4 regions of the Pantoea sp. X-Soil-ISGK-421 genome follow, and region 4 is predicted to be linked to each of the others. Evidence: predicted binding sites of a transcription regulator. Region 4 holds the regulator's gene; each other region holds the start of a gene.
The links. Region 4 encodes PurR, which represses purine synthesis genes. Its sites were predicted from a motif close to CANGCAAACGTTTGCNTG; they were not measured.

Region 1 (4,520 bases), 1.0 Mb from region 4:
GGTGTGGACCAAGTGCGATAGCTGTGGACAGGTGCTGTACCGCGCCGAGCTGGAGCGTAACCTCGAAGTCTGCCCGAAGTGCGACCATCACATGCGCATGCACGCCCGTGAGCGTTTGCATAGCATGCTGGATGAAGGTTCGCTGGTTGAGCTGGGTAGCGAGCTGGAACCAAAGGATCTGCTGAAGTTCCGCGACTCGAAGAAGTATAAAGACCGTTTGGTCGCCGCACAGAAAGACACCGGCGAGAAAGACGCGCTGGTGGCGATGAAAGGCACGCTGCACGGTATGCCGATTGTCGCTGTGGCTTTTGAGTTCTCCTTTATGGGCGGCTCAATGGGTTCAGTGGTTGGCGCGCGCTTTGTGCGTGGCGTTGAGCAGGCGTTGGAAGACAACTGCCCACTGATCTGCTTCTCCGCGTCAGGCGGTGCACGTATGCAGGAAGCGCTGCAGTCGCTGATGCAAATGGCGAAAACCAGTGCGGCCCTGGCGAAAATGCAGGAGCGCGGCTTGCCGTACATCTCCGTGCTGACCGACCCAACCATGGGCGGCGTGTCAGCCAGCTTCGCGATGTTGGGCGATCTCAACGTGGCGGAACCGAAAGCGCTGATCGGCTTTGCCGGTCCACGCGTTATCGAGCAGACCGTGCGCGAAAAACTGCCGCCGGGCTTCCAGCGTAGTGAGTTCCTGATTGAGAAAGGCGCGATCGACATGATTATCCGTCGCCCGGAAATGCGCTTTAAGCTGGCAAGTCTGCTGGCGAAAATGATGAACCTGCCAGCACCGCTGCAGGATGGTAATCAGCCTGATGTGGCTGAGCCGGAGAGCAACGAAGCCTGACAGGCAACGGAAAGGAACCTTCCTTTCCTCCAATGCACCGTCTACACGACATCATTCGAGCTGCAGCAAGGCGGCAAGTGAATGCATCCCCGGGAGCTGACTTTGGTAAGTGACCGGGGTGAATGAACGCAGCCAACGCCGCTGCAGCTTGAAGGATGATGTGTATTTATTAAGAACGGGACACATGGATAATTCTCTTCCTCAAGCCACGTCGCCTTTGGCCACGTGGCTTCATTATCTTGAGCACCTGCATTCTCAGGCCATTGAATTAGGCCTGGATCGTATTCAACGCGTCGCTGCTCGCCTCGACCTGCTCAAACCTGCTCCCTTTGTCTTCACCGTCGCCGGCACTAACGGCAAAGGCACGACCTGCCGCACGCTGGAAACGTTATTGATTGCTGCGGGCTATCGCGTGGGCGTCTACAGCTCGCCGCATCTGGTACGTTACACCGAGCGCGTACGCGTGCAGGGCGCTGAACTGGATGAGGCGCAGCACAGCGCCAGTTTTGCCGCGATTGAAGCCGGACGCGATGACATTTCACTGACCTACTTTGAGTTCGGCACCTTGTCGGCTTTCAATCTGTTCCGCGCGGCCAATCTTGATGTGGTGATACTGGAAGTCGGCCTAGGCGGACGTCTTGATGCCACCAATATTGTCGATGCCGATGTGGCGGTGATCACCAGCATTGCGCTGGATCACACCGATTGGCTCGGTCCGGATCGTGAAAGCATCGGCCGGGAAAAAGCCGGCGTGTTCCGCGCAGGTAAACCGGCGGTAGTCGGTGAAGCCGACATGCCGGGTACCATCGCGCAGGTCGCGGCTGAGAAGGGCGCCGTGCTGCTGCAACGTAATCGCGACTGGCAATGGCAGCAAACCGGCGCCAGCTGGACGTTGCAGGATGCGCACGGTGAACTGCGTGATTTACCGCTGCCGCAGGTGCCGTTACCCAATGCTGCGACCGCACTTACCGCGCTGCGTGCGTCAGGTTTGACGGTAAGCGAAGCGATTATTCGTCAGCATCTTCCGCTGGCTATTCTGCCGGGACGTTTCCAGACCGTCAGCGAAGCGCCGCGCGTGATTCTCGATGTGGCGCACAATCCGCATGCCGCTTACTATCTGGCTTCGCGTCTGGCTGAAGAGGCGCACAGCGGGGAAGTGCATGCGGTGGTTGGCATGCTGCACGACAAAGATATCGCGGGCACGTTGGCGGCGCTGGCGCCGCAGGTTGATCGCTGGTATTGCGCGCCGCTTGATGGCCCACGCGGTGCCTCAGCCGATGAGCTGCTGGCGCATGTGGATGGCGGCGTGCCTTACAGCAACGTTGATGCAGCCTGGCAAGCGGCGCGTCAGCAGGCGCGTCCCGAAGATGTGATTCTGGTGTGTGGCTCTTTTCACACCGTAGCGCAGGTTATGGAATCGATGGCAGCGGAGAACGGCAGTGGCAAGTAAGTTCCAAAATCGCTTAGTCGGTACGGTCATTCTGGTGGCGATCGGTGTCATCGTGTTGCCCGGCCTGCTGGACGGAAAGAAAAAGCATTATAAAGAAGAGTTCGCGGCGATTCCGCTGGTGCCAAAACCGGACGATCAGCAGGATAGCGAAATGGTGCCGCCGGTAACCCAACCTCTACCCGCACAGCCGCCAGAAGGGGCAGGTGCGGCGCAGAGTCAAAACGGGGGTAAAACTGCCACTAATGGCAGCGCCCAGCCGACGCAGAATAGCGAGCCAAGCGTGGTAACGCCGCCGCCGGTGCATCAGCAAATCCAACCGAAACCGGTTGAACAGCCGAAGCCAAAACCGGTCGAGCAGCCGAAACCGAAGCCGGTTGAGCAGCCGAAGCCAAAACCGGTTGAGCAACCGAAGCCGAAACCGGTTGAGCAGCCGAAGCCGGTGGAACAGCCTAAACCGGTGGAAACGCCGAAGCAGAGCGAACCCGCAGCGCCAGCCGGTCAGGCATTTGTTGTGCAGCTGGGTGCGTTGAAGAACGCGGCAAAAGTGAGCGAGATTGTGGCGCAGCTGCGTCTCTCTGGTTATCGCGCCTTCACCGTGCCGTCCACGCCGGTGCAGGGACAAATCACCCGTATTTATGTCGGTCCGGATGCCAATAAAGCGAAGCTGCAAGGTTCGCTGAGCGAACTGCAAAGTATCTCCGGCCTCGGTGGCGTGGTGAAACCGTATAGCGCGCGATAAAGCGCTGATAAGCCGCGCCGATGGCAGAAAAAGGCGCGGCTTTACAAAAATTTTGTAGCGAAGCGCGGCAATAAAATTATTAAATATCAGTGGATTAAATCGCTGATAACACACAGGGCGAGGAAAGTTTTTTTCATCGCCCTTTTTGCGGAAACAGAACCGGAAAACCCTACGCAAACGTTTTCTTTTTCTGTTAGAATGCGCCCCGAACTGGATGCAGGGGTGCGATAGCACTGGGCTGGAAGAGTTCATGATCTGGATTGATTACGTCATTATTGCGGTAGTTGGTTTTTCGGCTCTGGTCAGCCTGATTCGTGGGTTTGTCCGGGAAGCCTTATCTCTCGTTACCTGGGGATGTGCGTTTTTTGTCGCCAGTCATTATTACGCCTACCTTGCAGTCTGGTTTACGGGTTTTGACGACGAACTGGTTCGCAACGGCATCGCTATCGCGGTGTTATTCGTTGCCACCCTGATTGTGGGTGCCATCGTGAACTATGTGATCGGCTCGCTGGTTGAAAAAACTGGCTTGTCGGGAACCGACAGGGTGTTGGGGGTCTGTTTCGGGGCGTTGCGTGGCGTGCTGATCGTGTCTGCTATGCTGTTCTTTCTCGATACATTCACCGGCTTTTCCAAAAGTCCTGACTGGCAACAGTCGCAACTCATTCCCCAGTTCAGTTACATCATCAGGTGGTTTTTCGATTACCTGAAAAGCACGTCGAGTTTTTTACCCCGGTGACACCATCGGGAGTGCGGCTAATGAGGAAATGACAATATGTGCGGTATTGTTGGTATCACCGGTTTCATGCCAGTAAACCAGTCAATCTATGACGCGTTAACGGTGCTTCAGCACCGCGGGCAGGATGCCGCCGGCATTTGTACCATCGATGCTATTAACTGCTTCCGTTTGCGTAAAGCTAACGGTCTGGTCAGCGATGTGTTCGAAGCGCGCCATATGCAGCGCCTGCAGGGCAACATCGGGATTGGTCACGTGCGCTATCCAACGGCAGGCAGCTCCAGCGCCTCTGAAGCGCAGCCTTTCTACGTGAACTCCCCTTATGGCATCACGTTGGCGCATAACGGCAACCTGACCAACGCCCATGAGCTGCGTAAACAGCTGTTCGAAACGGGTCGCCGTCACGTTAATACCACCTCTGATTCCGAAATCCTGCTGAACATCTTCGCGCAGGAGCTGGACCGTTTTCAGCACTATCCGCTGGAAGCTGACAACATTTTTGCTGCGGTGGCGGCGGTGCATCAGCAGGTGCGCGGCGCTTACGCAGTGGTATCAATGATTATCGGACACGGTATGGTCGCCTTCCGCGATCCAAACGGTATTCGTCCGCTGGTGCTGGGCAAGCGCGTGATCGCCGATGGCCGCACTGAATACATGGTGGCGTCGGAAAGCGTCGCACTGGATACGCTGGGCTTCGAATTCATCCGTGACGTAGCACCTGGTGAAGCGGTGTACATCACCGAGCAAGGCCAGCTCTCTA
Region 2 (4,520 bases), 700 kb from region 4:
CGCTGGTGCTGCATGGCGGCTCTGGCATTAGTGATGCGGATTTCCGCCGTGCCGTCAGCCTTGGCATTAACAAAATTAACTTCTACACCGGCATGTCGCAGGCGGCGCTCGGCGCGATTGAAGCGCAGATCACCCAGCGTGATGCGCGCTACGACTCCTTTGCCGAGTTGTTGATGGCGGTGGAGCGCGATATCGCCAACGTCGTCGCGCAGCAGATGCAGGTATTTGGCAGCGCCGGGAGGGCCTGAGATGGGAGCGCGTAACGGCATCATCGGTGCCGGCAGCATGCTGGTGGACCACGTGCAGCGCATCAGCCACTGGCCGGAACAGGGCTGGCTGACGGAAATTCAGCACAGCGAGAAATGCAGCGGCGGCGCGGCGCTCAACGTGCTGTTTACGCTGGCGCGTATGCAGGTGCATCTGCCGCTGGCGGGGATTGGCATGATTGGTGAGGACAGCGACGGCGACTACATCCTGCAACTGCTCGACGATCACCACATCGATCGCCACTTTGTGCAACGCACCGCGAGTAGCAACACGGCGATGACGCAGGTGATGACCGCGCCGGACGGCCAGCGCACCTTTTTCCATGCACGCGGTGCCAATGGCAAGCTCGATCTGGCCCATTTTGCTGACGTCTCCACATCCCATCGCATCTTCCATCTGGGTTATTTGCTGCTGCTGGATAGTCTCGATGTGCCCGACGACGAATACGGTACGCGCAGCGCACGGTTGCTGGCGCAAATGCAGCAGCGTGGCTATCTCACTTCACTCGATTTGGTGACACGCGTGGGCGAATATCGACCGCTGGTCGTTCCTGCGCTGCGCTGGCTCGATTATCTGGTGATTAACGAACTGGAGGCGCAATCACTCACTGGCGTCAGTTTGCGCACACCGCAAGGACTGGCTGCGCCCGCCGCGTTTGCCGAGGCGGCGACGTGGTTGCTGCAGCAAGGCGTGCGCCAGCGTGTGGTGATTCATGCGCCGGAAGGCGCGTGGGGCCAGCAAGCGGACGGAGAAGGGCGCTGGCAACCGGCATGGTGCATGGCGCCAGAAGAGATTGTGGGCAGCGTCGGGGCGGGCGATGCGTTTTGCGCCGGTGTGCTCTATGCCAGCCATGAAGGCTGGTCACTAACGGAAACGCTGAAGCTGGCGCACACCTGCGCCTGTTTTAATCTGCATGCAGCAAACGCGCTGGACGGCACGCGGCCTTTAGCCGAGATGCAGCGCTGGATGGATCAGGCGATTTGCGTTTCGCGCGCCGAAGAGGCAGGGCGCATCACATCGGCGGAAAAGACGTAGCCGAGGCCGCGAATGGTGCGGATCAGGCTCGGTTGATGCGGGTTAACTTCGATCTTACGTCGTAGCCGCATAATCAGCACATCAATGGTGCGATCAAATACTTCGAGGCTCTCACTGTGCGTGAGCTCTAGCAGCTGATCGCGGGTTAATACTTTACGCGCATGTGCCACCAGCGCACGCAGCAGCGTGTATTCACCTTGGGTCAGCGGTACACTTTCACGCTGCGGGTTGAACAGCTGGCAGCGCGCATCGTCCAGTCGCCAGCCGTTAAATTGCCAACCCTCATTCTGCAATGTTTCGGGCTGTACCAGTCGACCGCAGCGCCGTAATGCGGCCCGCGCCCGCGCAACCACCACGCGCGGGTTAAAAGGCTTGGCGATGTAGTCATCTGCACCCATTTCGAGCCCCACCACCATATCCGCTTCCGAACCCATGCCGGTCAACATGATCACCAGCAGGTCGGGACGCTGTCGCTGTATCTGTTGCAGTACCAGCAGGCCGTTGGTGTCTGGCAGCATCATATCCAGCATCACCAGCGAAATGTCCGGATGTAACGCTATCAGCGCCAGCGCATCTTTGCCCTGGTGGCAGCTATAAACGGTGAACACATGCTCGTTCAACACATCGTGCAGCAGTTCGCATACTGCACGGTCATCATCAACCACCAGAATCGCGGGCTTCATGGACGCGCCTCTTTTGTTACGAAAGGGTTAAAAGCAGTGTAACCCGATGTTTTTTACCTGCTGATTCAGCCCGCAGAAACGTGAGCGCCATCGCCTGTCAGAGTGCGAAAGCGTGCAGTGCAGCAATATTTTGATGTGAGAATCGCCGATGGGAAAACGATTGCGCGGCGCTGGTGCAATGCACCATAATCGCGCCTCGTTCTGGTTCAGAATTATCCTAACCGCTACGGCAATTAGAAACGTAATCGATTGCGTAGGGGAGTGGCATAGCTATTGCTATATGGACAGGGGAAAGCGGAAGGTTTTACCACCTTTTGTCCCGTTTGCTTCGCTTTCAAAACAACAATAAGCATGTAAACCACATTGGCAAGGAGCGCGCGCATTCGTGCCGACTCCGCTCATGAGAGATGATGATGTTAGAAAAACTCTTCAAACTTAAAGCGCACAACACCACGGTGCGTACCGAAATCATTGCGGGTATTACCACCTTCCTGGCAATGGCCTACATCCTGTTTGTGAACCCGAGCATTCTCGGTGCAACCGGCATGGATAAAGGTGCGGTCTTCGTGGCGACCTGTCTGGCGGCGGCGATTGGCTGCGTGTTAATGGGCTTGATCGCTAACTATCCGATCGCGCTCGCACCAGGCATGGGCCTCAACGCCTTCTTTACGTATACCGTGGTTTTGCATATGGGATACACGTGGCAAGTCGCGCTGGGTGCGGTGTTCTTGTCGGCAGTGATCTTCTTTGCCATGTCGCTTTTCAAAATTCGTGAGTGGATTATTAACAGCATTCCGCTGCCGCTGCGTGCCGGTATTGGTGCCGGCATCGGCCTCTTCCTGGCGATTATCGCGCTGGAAGGCGCGGGTATCGTGGTGGATAACCCAGCCACACTGGTTGGCCTGGGCGATCTGACTAAACCGGGCCCGCTGCTGGCGCTGCTGGGCTTCTTCATCATTGTGGTGCTGGAAGCGCGTCGCGTTACTGGCGCGGTGCTGATTGGCATTCTGGTGGTGACGTTCATTTCTATGGGCATCGGCCTGACACCGTTCGGCGGCGTGTTCTCCGCTCCGCCTTCCATCGCACCAACCTTTATGCAGCTGGATATCTCAGGGGCCTTTAACGTCGGTTTGGTCAGCGTGATCTTCGCCTTCCTGTTCGTGGACGTGTTCGACAACACCGGCACCTTGCTGGGTGTGACCAAGCGCGCCGGTCTGGCGGATGAGCAGGGCAACGTGCCGAAAATGGGCCGTGCGCTGATCGCCGATAGCGCCGCTGCGCTGTTTGGTTCGCTGCTCGGTACCTCAACCACCACCAGCTATGTGGAGTCTGCTGCGGGCGTCAGTGCCGGTGGCCGCACCGGTTTGACGGCGATTGTGGTAGCGATTCTGTTCCTGCTCAGCCTGTTCTTCTCGCCGTTGGCGGGCAGCGTGCCGGTTTATGCTACGGCACCTGCGTTATTGTTTGTTGCGGTGCTAATGGCATCAGGTCTGGCGGATATCGACTGGAAAGACATCACCACGGCGGCACCGGTTACCGTCACTGCGTTGACCATGCCACTGACCTACTCCATTGCCAACGGCATTGCGTTCGGTTTCATCACCTGGACGGTGGTGAAACTGCTAAGCGGCCGTACCAAAGAGGTCAACCCGGCGCTAATCATTCTGTCGATTCTGTTTGTCATCAAGCTGGGCTGGCTGAGCGCCTAATCCGAGCTTAACGGAAGCCCGCTCGGGCTTCCGTGTCTGCTATTGCATCCCTTCGCTTATTTTCTGCGTGACTCCTCGCAATCCTTTTTGATGCTCACTTCTTTTCCGTCTCGTGCCGGCCTACGCTCTGCATGTTGTTTACACCTGCCTGCAAAAAATGGGCTGTGAATGGCGGGATCGTGGAATGTTAACGCTGCATAAATCTGTTTCACTGACTGGGTGGTGGACGGATTGAAAGAAAGCGATGGAAGAGGATTCGGTGATGGATTACCCCATTAGCAATACAACTCGTGTGTTCCCACCGCTAATTTTTGACGTTGGTAACAAAGGAGATCATCAAATGGAACAAGTAATCAAACGGGTTGAACAGCTGGAAAAAACCACCCAGCAGATTCAGATGGATGTTGCGGTGCTAACGGCGCGTTCAGAACATTTTGCCACCAAAGCGGATATCGAAAAGGTGCGAGCCGAGCAGGGGGCAATGCGTGTCGAGATTATGGGCGAGCTCGGGGCGCTTGAACAACGTATCGATAAAAAGTTTGAGCGGATGGGAGAGAAGTTCGACCAGAAATTCGAGAAAATTGATAATAAGTTCGACAAAATAGATGCGCGGTTCGCAAGGATTGATGAGAAGTTCGAAAGGATTGATGAGAAGTTCGAAAGGATTGATGAGAAGTTCGAAAGAGTTGATCAAAGATTTAATCAGCTGGAAGAAAAAATATCGGCCTTTAATAACAGCCTAACCTGGAAAATCATGTTACCGACAGGCCTTCTGGTGTTGGCGTGGTTTGTTCAGAATATTGTTTTGAAAATGTCATGACGCGCT
Region 3 (4,520 bases), 490 kb from region 4:
GGATCAGCGATTGCCAGCGCGCTTCCGCTAGCCACGCGCTGCGATAGAGGCCGAAGTTTTTGCCGTCGCGATTCGAGCGAATGTAGAACTGGTGGTTGTAGTGATCAATGCTGTATTCGTGGTCACGGCGACGCGGGCAAAACGTTTGCGGCTGCGCATCCGGATATTCGGCATCGATCAGCAGAATCTCGCTGGTGGTAGTGCTGAACAACGCGATCAGAATGAAGTGCTCAGAGGTGGTTTTGTGCACACTGAGGTGGAAGGCATCATCCTTTTCCTCATACACCAGCTGATCGTCAGATTGTGGATGACCGAGTTCATGGCGCCAGACCTGATACGCCAGCAGCGTTTTCGGATGCTTACGCACGTAATAGAGCGTGCGGGAATCGTTGGCCCAGGCAACGCTGGATGAAGCATTGGTTAACACTTCTGGATACCAGCTACCGCTCTGCAAATTACGGAAACGAATGCCATATTGGCGGCGCGACAGAAAATCTTCAGCTAAGGCCATCACCTGATTATCCGGCGTGATCGCCAACGCGCCCATGGTGTAAAAGTCGCTGTGTGATGCCCGCTGGTTGCCATCGAGCAGCAGTTGCCAGGGCTCATCGGCTGACACATCGATCGGTTGTCGGAAATAAGCGGGATATTCATTGCCGACTTCATAGCGGCTTTGATAGCGATAACCGTTTTTCACATACGGCACCGAATGATCCTGCGGTGGAATACGGTCGACGATCTCTTTCAGCACCCTTTCCTGTAATGGATTTTGTGACGACATCATGGCGCGACCGTAATCATTTTCGGCATGCAGATGGGCCAGCACCTCAGGATTCTCGCGGTCGTCATCACGCAACCAGTGATAATTATCGATGCGCGTTTCACCGTGCAGATTCATTGCATGGGGGATTTTTTTCGCGTGTGGCTGATTCATTAGGCTCTTCTCCCTGAAGGACAACATTCTGCAAGCGTGGCACTAATCGCGCGCGATGCCAAGCTGCGCGCATCATCACACTGCGCAGGGTAAGCCAAGCATGAGAAGCGAAGGTTACGGACGCAACCTTCGCACAGCGTTACGCGGCTTTCTCAGCGTCGATATCACGCTGAATGCCGTCGCGTACATCTTGAGGGATTTTCAACGCATCGCCGAGCGCAGAGAGATAGCTGCGCTCCATAAAGTGATCGACATCGATGGCTGCACAGCTGAGGAAATAGAGCTCCAGGGCCTCTTCTTCGTTTTTGACGTCGGCGGCCAGCCAGTTGGGATCGAGCGGACGATTCATCGCCTGCTGAATTAACGTTTCGGCTTGTGCGCCGTAACCCGCTTGCTGGATGTTTTTTTCAATCGCTGCGCGCTCTTGATCGTCGATATGACCATCACTTTTCGCCGCGAACACCAGCGCCGTGACTAAACGTGCGGCACGTTGATCCATGGGCGTTTGCAGCTGGCCGAAACCCGCTTCATTCTGATGCGTTTCACGTATACGCTGTTTGTATTTATTCCACAGCAACGCGCCAGCCGCCGCGCCGCCGCCTAACAGCAATGCTTTGCCGCCGTATTGGGTCAGAAGCTTACGCGTGGATTTACTGCCGACCAGCAATCCTGCCAGCCCGCCTAATGCGCCGGGTGCCAGCATGTCGCTTAATCCGCCAGATTTTCCATCACCGCCCTTTTTCGCCAGCACGGATTGAATTTGCTGTAGCCAATTGCTCATCGTTTGACTCCTGTTGAATTTTCCGTCCTCCATGCTGCCGCAGGCTGTGTCAGTTAACGTCAGAGCGGGAAAAGTATGGCAAACCTGATGTTGGCGAAAGCGTGAGTACGCAAACGTTTTCGTTTATACTGCGCCCGCATTTTGACTGCTAAGGTGAAATTATGACGACTCTCGGAACCGCGCTGCGCCCTGCCGCAACGCGTGTCATGCTGTTAGGTTCAGGCGAATTAGGCAAAGAAGTGGCACTTGAATGCCAACGTCTTGGTGTGGAGGTGATCGCGGTGGACCGTTACGCCGATGCACCTGCCATGCATGTGGCGCATCGCAGCTATGTGATCAACATGCTGGACGGCGACGCGCTCGCTACACTGATTGCGCAGGAAAAGCCGCACTTTGTGGTACCGGAAATTGAAGCTATCGCCACCGAAAAACTGCTGGAACTGGAAGCACAAGGCCAGAAAGTAGTGCCGACCGCACGCGCCGCACGTCTGACCATGAACCGTGAAGGCATTCGCCGTCTGGCGGCGGAAGAGTTGTCCTTGCCGACCTCAACTTATCAGTTTGCTGATAGCAAAGAGAATTTTGTTGCAGCGGCGCATGCCATTGGATTCCCGTGCATCGTTAAGCCAGTGATGAGTTCATCCGGTAAAGGTCAGAGCTTTATGCGTGAAGCCAGCCAGCTGGATAAAGCCTGGGATTATGCACAGCAAGGCGGACGTGCCGGTGCCGGCCGCGTCATCGTTGAAGGGGTGGTGAAGTTTGATTTTGAAATCACTCTGCTCACCATCAGTGCAGTAGATGGTATCCATTTCTGCGCGCCGATTGGTCATCGTCAGGAAGAGGGTGATTACCGTGAATCCTGGCAGCCGCAGCAGATGAGTGAACTGGCACTGCAACGCGCGCAGGATATCGCCGCGAACGTGGTGAAAGCGCTTGGCGGTTACGGCCTGTTTGGCGTTGAGCTGTTTGTGTGTGGTGATGAAGTGGTGTTCAGCGAAGTCTCGCCGCGTCCGCATGATACCGGCATGGTAACGTTGATCTCGCAGGATCTGTCAGAATTTGCGCTGCATGTGCGCGCCTTCCTCGGCTTGCCAATTGGCGGCATCCGTCAATACGGACCCGCGGCATCGGCAGTGATTTTGCCAGAGCTGAACAGCCAGAACGTCGTGTTCGGGAATATCGAAGCCGCGCTGGGGGCCGGATTGCAACTGCGTCTATTTGGTAAGCCGGAAATCGCCGGTCAGCGCCGTTTGGGTGTGGCTTTAGCAACCGGTGAAAACACCGATGACGCTATCGCACGCGCCGTTGCCAGTGCGGCAGCGGTGAAAGTGGCAGGCTAGGTTAAAAACGAAAAGGTCGCCATCATTGGCGACCTACAATCCTCAGGTGCGCATTCCTGCGCACTTTCCAAAACGCCGTTAAGCGCGTGCTCCTTCAACCGCTTCACGCGCCAGACGTGTGATACGGTCCCAGTCGCCGGTTTCAAGCGCATCATTGGGTACCAGCCACGAACCGCCAATGCAAAGCACGCTTTTCAGCGCCAGATAATCACGGTAATTGGCTGGTGAGATGCCGCCCGTCGGGCAGAAACGCACCTGCGGGAACGGACCGCCAATCGCCGACAGCGCTTTCACGCCACCATTGGCTTCCGCCGGGAAGAATTTGAACTCACGCAGGCCATAATCCATGCCGGTCATCAGTTCTGAAACCGTGCTGATACCTGGGATTAATGGCACCGGACCTTCAACCGCCGCTTTCAGCAGCGACTCGGTCAATCCGGGGCTGATGACAAATTGCGCACCCGCGTCCGTCACTTCTTTTAGCTGTTGCGTGTTAATAACCGTGCCCGCCCCGACAATCGCTTCCGGTACTTCTTTAATCATTGCGCGCAATGCGTCCATCGCCACCGGCGTACGCAGCGTCACCTCCAGCACACGCACGCCGCCTGCGACCAGCGCTTTCGCCATCGGTACCGCATGTTCAAGCTTGTTAACCACGATGACCGGCACGACCGGGCCAGTTTTCAGGATCTGTTCTGCACTTGTTTTCCAGTTCTTCATCACGTTTCCTTAGTTGCATCAGCCCGGCATATGGCCACGCTGTCAATAATTGGGCTCTACCATACAAGATCGGCTTAAGCGGCGTCCATGGGATATCAAACTTTTTTGAAACTGGGGTTCAGTTTTTAGAAAAAAGGGATTTTGGACAAAAAAAAGCCCGCACAGTTGGCGGGCTTAGGATTGCGTCTTTATTCGAACTCGTTCCAGGAACGGCCATCACGCGTAATCATCGCGACAGAGGCAACCGGTCCCCATGTCCCCGCCTGATAGGGCTTCGGCGCTTCGGCATCGGCGTTCCACGCATCAATGATGGAATCCACCCAGCCCCATGCGGCTTCAACTTCATCACGACGCACAAACAGCGCCTGAATACCGCGCATGGTTTCCAGCAGCAGACGCTCGTAGGCATCCGCCAGATGCGACTGATTAAAGGTTTCCGAGTAGCTTAGATCCAATTTAGTCGTCTGCAGTTTGTGCTTGTGATCGAGTCCCGGCACTTTATTCAGAATTTCGATATCCACACCTTCGTCCGGCTGCAGACGGATGGTCAGCTTGTTCTGCGGCAGTTCGGCATACGAATCCTTGAACAAGTTCATCTCCGGGTTCTTGAAGTAAACTACCACTTCGGAGCATTTGGTTGGCAAGCGCTTGCCAGTACGCAGATAGAACGGCACGCCTGCCCAGCGCCAGTTGTCGATATCCACGCGGATGGCGACGAAGCTCTCCGTGGCGCTCTGCTTGTTGG
Region 4 (4,520 bases):
TATCACTTTGTGCGTTTACTGCTCGCTGGCAGACAAACCCCGCCCACGCCAGTACCACGGTGGCCACCATCACTAAAGTCGTGTTAAACAGCGCTTGCTCAAGGCCAGCAGAGACCAACAGGCTGGCGACAAAGCACGATCCTAACTGGAACAAGTTCTGTAATCCGGCCGCTTTGCCGGTGGCGTGCGGGAAGGGCGCTAATGCGCTGGCAACCACAATCGGATAGATCGCGCCATTGGCCAGCGCCATGCCGCAGAATGGCATGAGTAATACGAACAGCGGCGCTGAAGGCATTAAGGCGATAACAAACAGGCTCAGGATGCTCAGGCTATACAGCACCAGCAACCATGGCAACAGTTGTGCACCTTGATAACGATTTAACAGCGTGCGACAGCCAAAACCGCCAATTAAAAACGCAATAGTCTGCGGAATATAACTCAGGCCAATATCGCCCGGTGTCAGGCCAGCAGCGGCGAGAATGAAAGGTGATCCCGTCAGCCAGGCGAAGAAACTCGCCGAGCAAGCAGAATAGATCAAAACGTTACCGCTATAGACGCGCGTGCCCATTAAGGTTAACCAGCCAGGTTGGATACCACCGGCCACTTTTTCGCGCTTAGGCGACGTTAACTGCAGCGTACCGATCAGCAGTACCACCGCGACCAATGTCAGCGTGATAAAGATGCTGCGCCAGTGGAAGTGGCTGATAAGCCAGGCGCCAAGCAGTGGTGCCAGCGCAGGAGACAGCGCAACCAGCGGCATAATCGTTGCAAACACTTTATTCGCTTTGGCTTTTGGATAGTGATCTACCACCAACGCCTGCCAGCTCACGGCTGCAGCACACACGCCAATGGCCTGCACAAAGCGCAGCGCCAACATCAGGCGTACGTCGGTTACCCAAAGCATACCCAGGCAGCCGAGGGCGAAGATGGCTAAACCCGCCAGTAAAATCGGTTTACGTCCATAACGATCCGACAGCGGCCCCCAAAATACCTGTGCACAGGCAAAACCGCCGAGAAACAGACTTAAGCTGGCGCTGATAGTGCCGGGTGCGCTAGCAAAATCACGCTGCATATCGCCAAAGGCGGGTAAATACATATCCGTGGCAAGAAAGCCGAGCATGCTGAGCACGGCGAGATAAGGCATAAATGCTTTAGACGACAACATGTTGATTCTCTTTTGGGCAGGTTGAACGCCGGGGAGTGTAAAAGGATGCAACGCGCTTTGTGAAACGCTAATATTTGCATGGTGCTGTTAAATTTTTTGAAGGCAAAAATATGTGGTCAGAATATGCGCTTGAAGTGGTGGATGCCGTGGCGCGCACCGGCAGTTTTAGCGCGGCCGCGCAGGAGCTGCATCGCGTGCCTTCTGCCGTCAGCTATACCGTGCGTCAGCTGGAAACCTGGTTGGCGGTACCGTTGTTTGAGCGCCAGCATCGCGAAGTGGTCATGACACCAGCCGGCGAGCACTTCGTTCGTGAAGGGCGATCTGTTATCAAAAAAATGCTGGCAACGCGTAGGCAGTGTCAACAACTGGCGAATGGTTGGCGCGGTGAATTGAGTATCGCGGTTGACTGCATTGTAAAACCGCAGCGCACGCGGCAATTAGTGAAGGACTTCTATCGTCATTTTCCCGATATGGAGTTGATTATCAGCTACGAAGTGTTTAACGGAGTGTGGGATGCATTAGCCGATGGCCGGGTAGATGTCGCGATTGGCGCCACGCAGGCAATTCCCGTCGGTGGACGTTTTGCGTTTCAGGATATGGGCGCGCTGAATTGGCGTTGTGTGGTCAGCCCGGATCATCCGCTGGTTAACAGCACGGAACTGGATGATGAAACGTTGCGAGCGTGGCCATCTCTGGTGCTGGAAGATACGTCGCGTGCATTGCCGCGCCGTATGACCTGGACGCTAGATAATCAGCGGCGGCTGGTGGTGCCAGAATGGGAAACCGGGATGGCGTGTTTGCTGGCAGGATTGTGTGTTGGAATGGTGCCGGGCCATTTGGCGCGTCCACTGCTGGACAGTCATAAATTGGTCGAACTGTCGCTGCCGCAAGCCTTTCCTGATAGTCCGTGCTGCGTCAGCTGGGCAGAACAACGCACGTCGCCGGCGCTTGAGTGGTTACTGGCTTATCTGGGGGATGCTGAAACGCTGAACCACGAATGGCTCAGCGAAGTGTCAGCTTAGCGGCGATAATCGCGGAATGGGCCGTACGCCACTGAACGACGTTCAATCAGCGTAGGCTGAACCTCGATGGTTTGTGGATCTTCACGTTTGCTGGTGATGCGATCCAACAGCATTTCCAGCGCTTTTTCACCCAGTTCGGCTTTAGGCTGGTGTACGGTGGTCAGCGCGGGCGTGAAATAGCGCGCGTTGCGCACGTTATCGTAACCAATCACCGAGATATCTTGCGGTACACGCAAACCCATCTCATCGGCGGCACAAATTGCGCCCATCGCCATAATATCGCCGCCGCAGAACACGGCGGTTGGGCGCTGTTTCTGGTTAAGAATCTGCTGCATGGCCTGATAACCGGATTCAGGTTCAAAGTCGCCCTGAACCACCCATTCTGGACGCACTGTAATGCCTGCTTCGTTCATCGCCTGCAGAAATCCTGCGTGACGTCCGCCGCCGGTGTTGCGCTCCATCTGGCCAGGGATGGCACCAATATCGCGATGGCCACGTTCAATCAGATAACGCCCGGCGAGATAGCCGCCTTGAAACGCGTTGTCCTGCACCGTATCGGTAAAATCACCGCGCGAAGCACCCCAATCCATGACGACCATCGGGATATTGCGGTTCTCTTCCAGCATTTGCAGTAAATCGTCCGGATACTCAGAACACATCACCAGCAAACCATCGACGCGCTTTTGCGCCATCATCGACAGATAGGCGCGCTGTTTTTGCAGATCGTTGTGCGCATTGCCGAGAATCAACGTATAGCCGCGTTCGAAACAACGATTCTCCACCGCTTCGATAATTTCAGCAAAATAGGGCGCTTCACTGGACGTTGCCAGCAGACCTAAGGTTTTGGTGTGATTCACTTTGAGACTACGCGCCACGGCACTTGGCGAGTAGTGTAATTGTTTGATCGCTTCCCATACGGCGTTACGCGTTTCTTCCGCAACGAAACGCGTTTTGTTGATGACATGCGAAACCGTGGTGGTTGAGACACCTGCGCGTTTTGCGACATCTTTAATTGTTGCCATGAAAATGGTACTCCTGGTCTTATCGCAACTTACTGATAAGTATATTGTTAAACGTTTGCGTCTGCTAACGCTTTTACAGCTCAAAAGGCGGGCAAAACGGGGTGTTATAGCAGACGAAATCACTTCATTATGCTGAAAATACAGCACGCGCAAAATCTGTTGCGCAACGAAAGGCGGCGATTCTAACAAGCCCGCGCGGATAACACGAGATTTTTGCCGATTGCTGTGCGAAAATCGCGTTAACCCTATTAATTGTGTGACTAAGGAGTTGTGATGAATACTGACCTGAAGCTGGCGCTAATGACCACTGTTGGCGCACTGTTGATGATTATCGCCTTCAGTTTTACCGCGATCATGCATTAACAAAAAAGCCGGAGCTGTGTGCAGCATCCGGCTTTTTTCTGTTTGTTGCGCAACAATTAGCGAATGGTTTTTGGCGTCATCATACGACGCGCGCCCACATAGTGTTTCTGCCAGTAATCCTCTCCCAAAGCGCTAATCTGAATATCTTTGCCGGTACGCGGCGACTGAATGAATTTGCCGTTGCCGAGATAAACACCAACATGATCAGCGGTGCCGCGATTGTTAATGCGGAAGAACACCAGATCCCCTTTCTCCAGCATTTCACGTTTGATCGGGGAAGCATCACGCAAGTGATACATCTCATTGGCGGTGCGCGGAAATTTGAATTTCACCAGATCTTTATAGGCGTACCAGACCAATCCACTGCAGTCGAAACCGGTATGTGGCGAGGTGCCGCCCCATTGATAAGGTTTACCGAGTTGGCCCATTAATTTGGTCATCGCCGTTTCACGCGCTTTTTGATAACGCTGGCGGTGCGACTTACTCATTTTGATGCCGGTAAGCGCAACCGCTTCGTCATCAACCACCACTTCGGGAGATTTCTTCACCAGGCGTTGATGACCGTATTTCTTAGCGGTAAGTTTCAGCGGGGATTTTTTGCTGGTGGTTTTGTGCAGCGCGGTTTCAGTTTTGGTCTGTTTTTTTAGTTTGAATTTTTGGACAGCAGTCAGGCGCGATTTTTTTGTGGTGGTTTTCACCGGACGTCGTTTGCGGCGCTCGTCTTCACGTGCGCTCTTTTTCTCTGCTTTGAGCGAGCTGGCATTAACGGGTGCATGCGGAGATGCAGCAGCCACATTAAAGAACAGTTGGGCTAAAGCCAGTATGAAAAGCGTAATTAGTAGACGCATAATCCGGTTACAGGTTAAGCAGGCTGAATGAACACAGACTGCGGCAAAGTGAGAGAAATCTGATCAAGTGACCAGCGCCGAGGCAATTCTAATCCACTTT

Region 1: a site for PurR is predicted at 3,198-3,215, ahead of cvpA (colicin V production protein). Genes of this name have one in related genera too.
Region 2: a site for PurR is predicted at 2,135-2,152, ahead of AC6I8K_RS11720 (NCS2 family permease). Genes of this name have one in related genera too.
Region 3: a site for PurR is predicted at 1,822-1,839, ahead of purT (formate-dependent phosphoribosylglycinamide formyltransferase). Genes of this name have one in related genera too.

Annotation. Positions count from the first base shown of each region.
Region 1 is NZ_AP035979.1:2,805,593-2,810,112, reverse strand. It holds gene accD (acetyl-CoA carboxylase, carboxyltransferase subunit beta) at 1-838, shown strand, start outside; gene folC (bifunctional tetrahydrofolate synthase/dihydrofolate synthase) at 1,023-2,288, shown strand; gene dedD (cell division protein DedD) at 2,278-3,027, shown strand; gene cvpA (colicin V production protein) at 3,278-3,763, shown strand; gene purF (amidophosphoribosyltransferase) at 3,800-4,520, shown strand, end outside.
Region 2 is NZ_AP035979.1:2,500,218-2,504,737, reverse strand. It holds gene AC6I8K_RS11735 (ketose 1,6-bisphosphate aldolase) at 1-248, shown strand, start outside; gene AC6I8K_RS11730 (carbohydrate kinase family protein) at 250-1,302, shown strand; gene AC6I8K_RS11725 (response regulator) at 1,239-1,985, opposite strand; gene AC6I8K_RS11720 (NCS2 family permease) at 2,396-3,694, shown strand; gene AC6I8K_RS11715 (hypothetical protein) at 3,957-4,514, shown strand.
Region 3 is NZ_AP035979.1:2,292,685-2,297,204, forward strand. It holds gene AC6I8K_RS10705 (prolyl oligopeptidase family serine peptidase) at 1-934, opposite strand, end outside; gene AC6I8K_RS10710 (tellurite resistance TerB family protein) at 1,074-1,715, opposite strand; gene purT (formate-dependent phosphoribosylglycinamide formyltransferase) at 1,877-3,055, shown strand; gene AC6I8K_RS10720 (bifunctional 4-hydroxy-2-oxoglutarate aldolase/2-dehydro-3-deoxy-phosphogluconate aldolase) at 3,134-3,775, opposite strand; gene zwf (glucose-6-phosphate dehydrogenase) at 3,964-4,520, opposite strand, start outside.
Region 4 is NZ_AP035979.1:1,802,358-1,806,877, forward strand. It holds gene punC (purine nucleoside transporter PunC) at 1-1,165, opposite strand, end outside; gene punR (DNA-binding transcriptional activator PunR) at 1,276-2,187, shown strand; gene purR (HTH-type transcriptional repressor PurR) at 2,184-3,209, opposite strand; gene cydH (cytochrome bd-I oxidase subunit CydH) at 3,483-3,572, shown strand; gene AC6I8K_RS08440 (C40 family peptidase) at 3,629-4,420, opposite strand.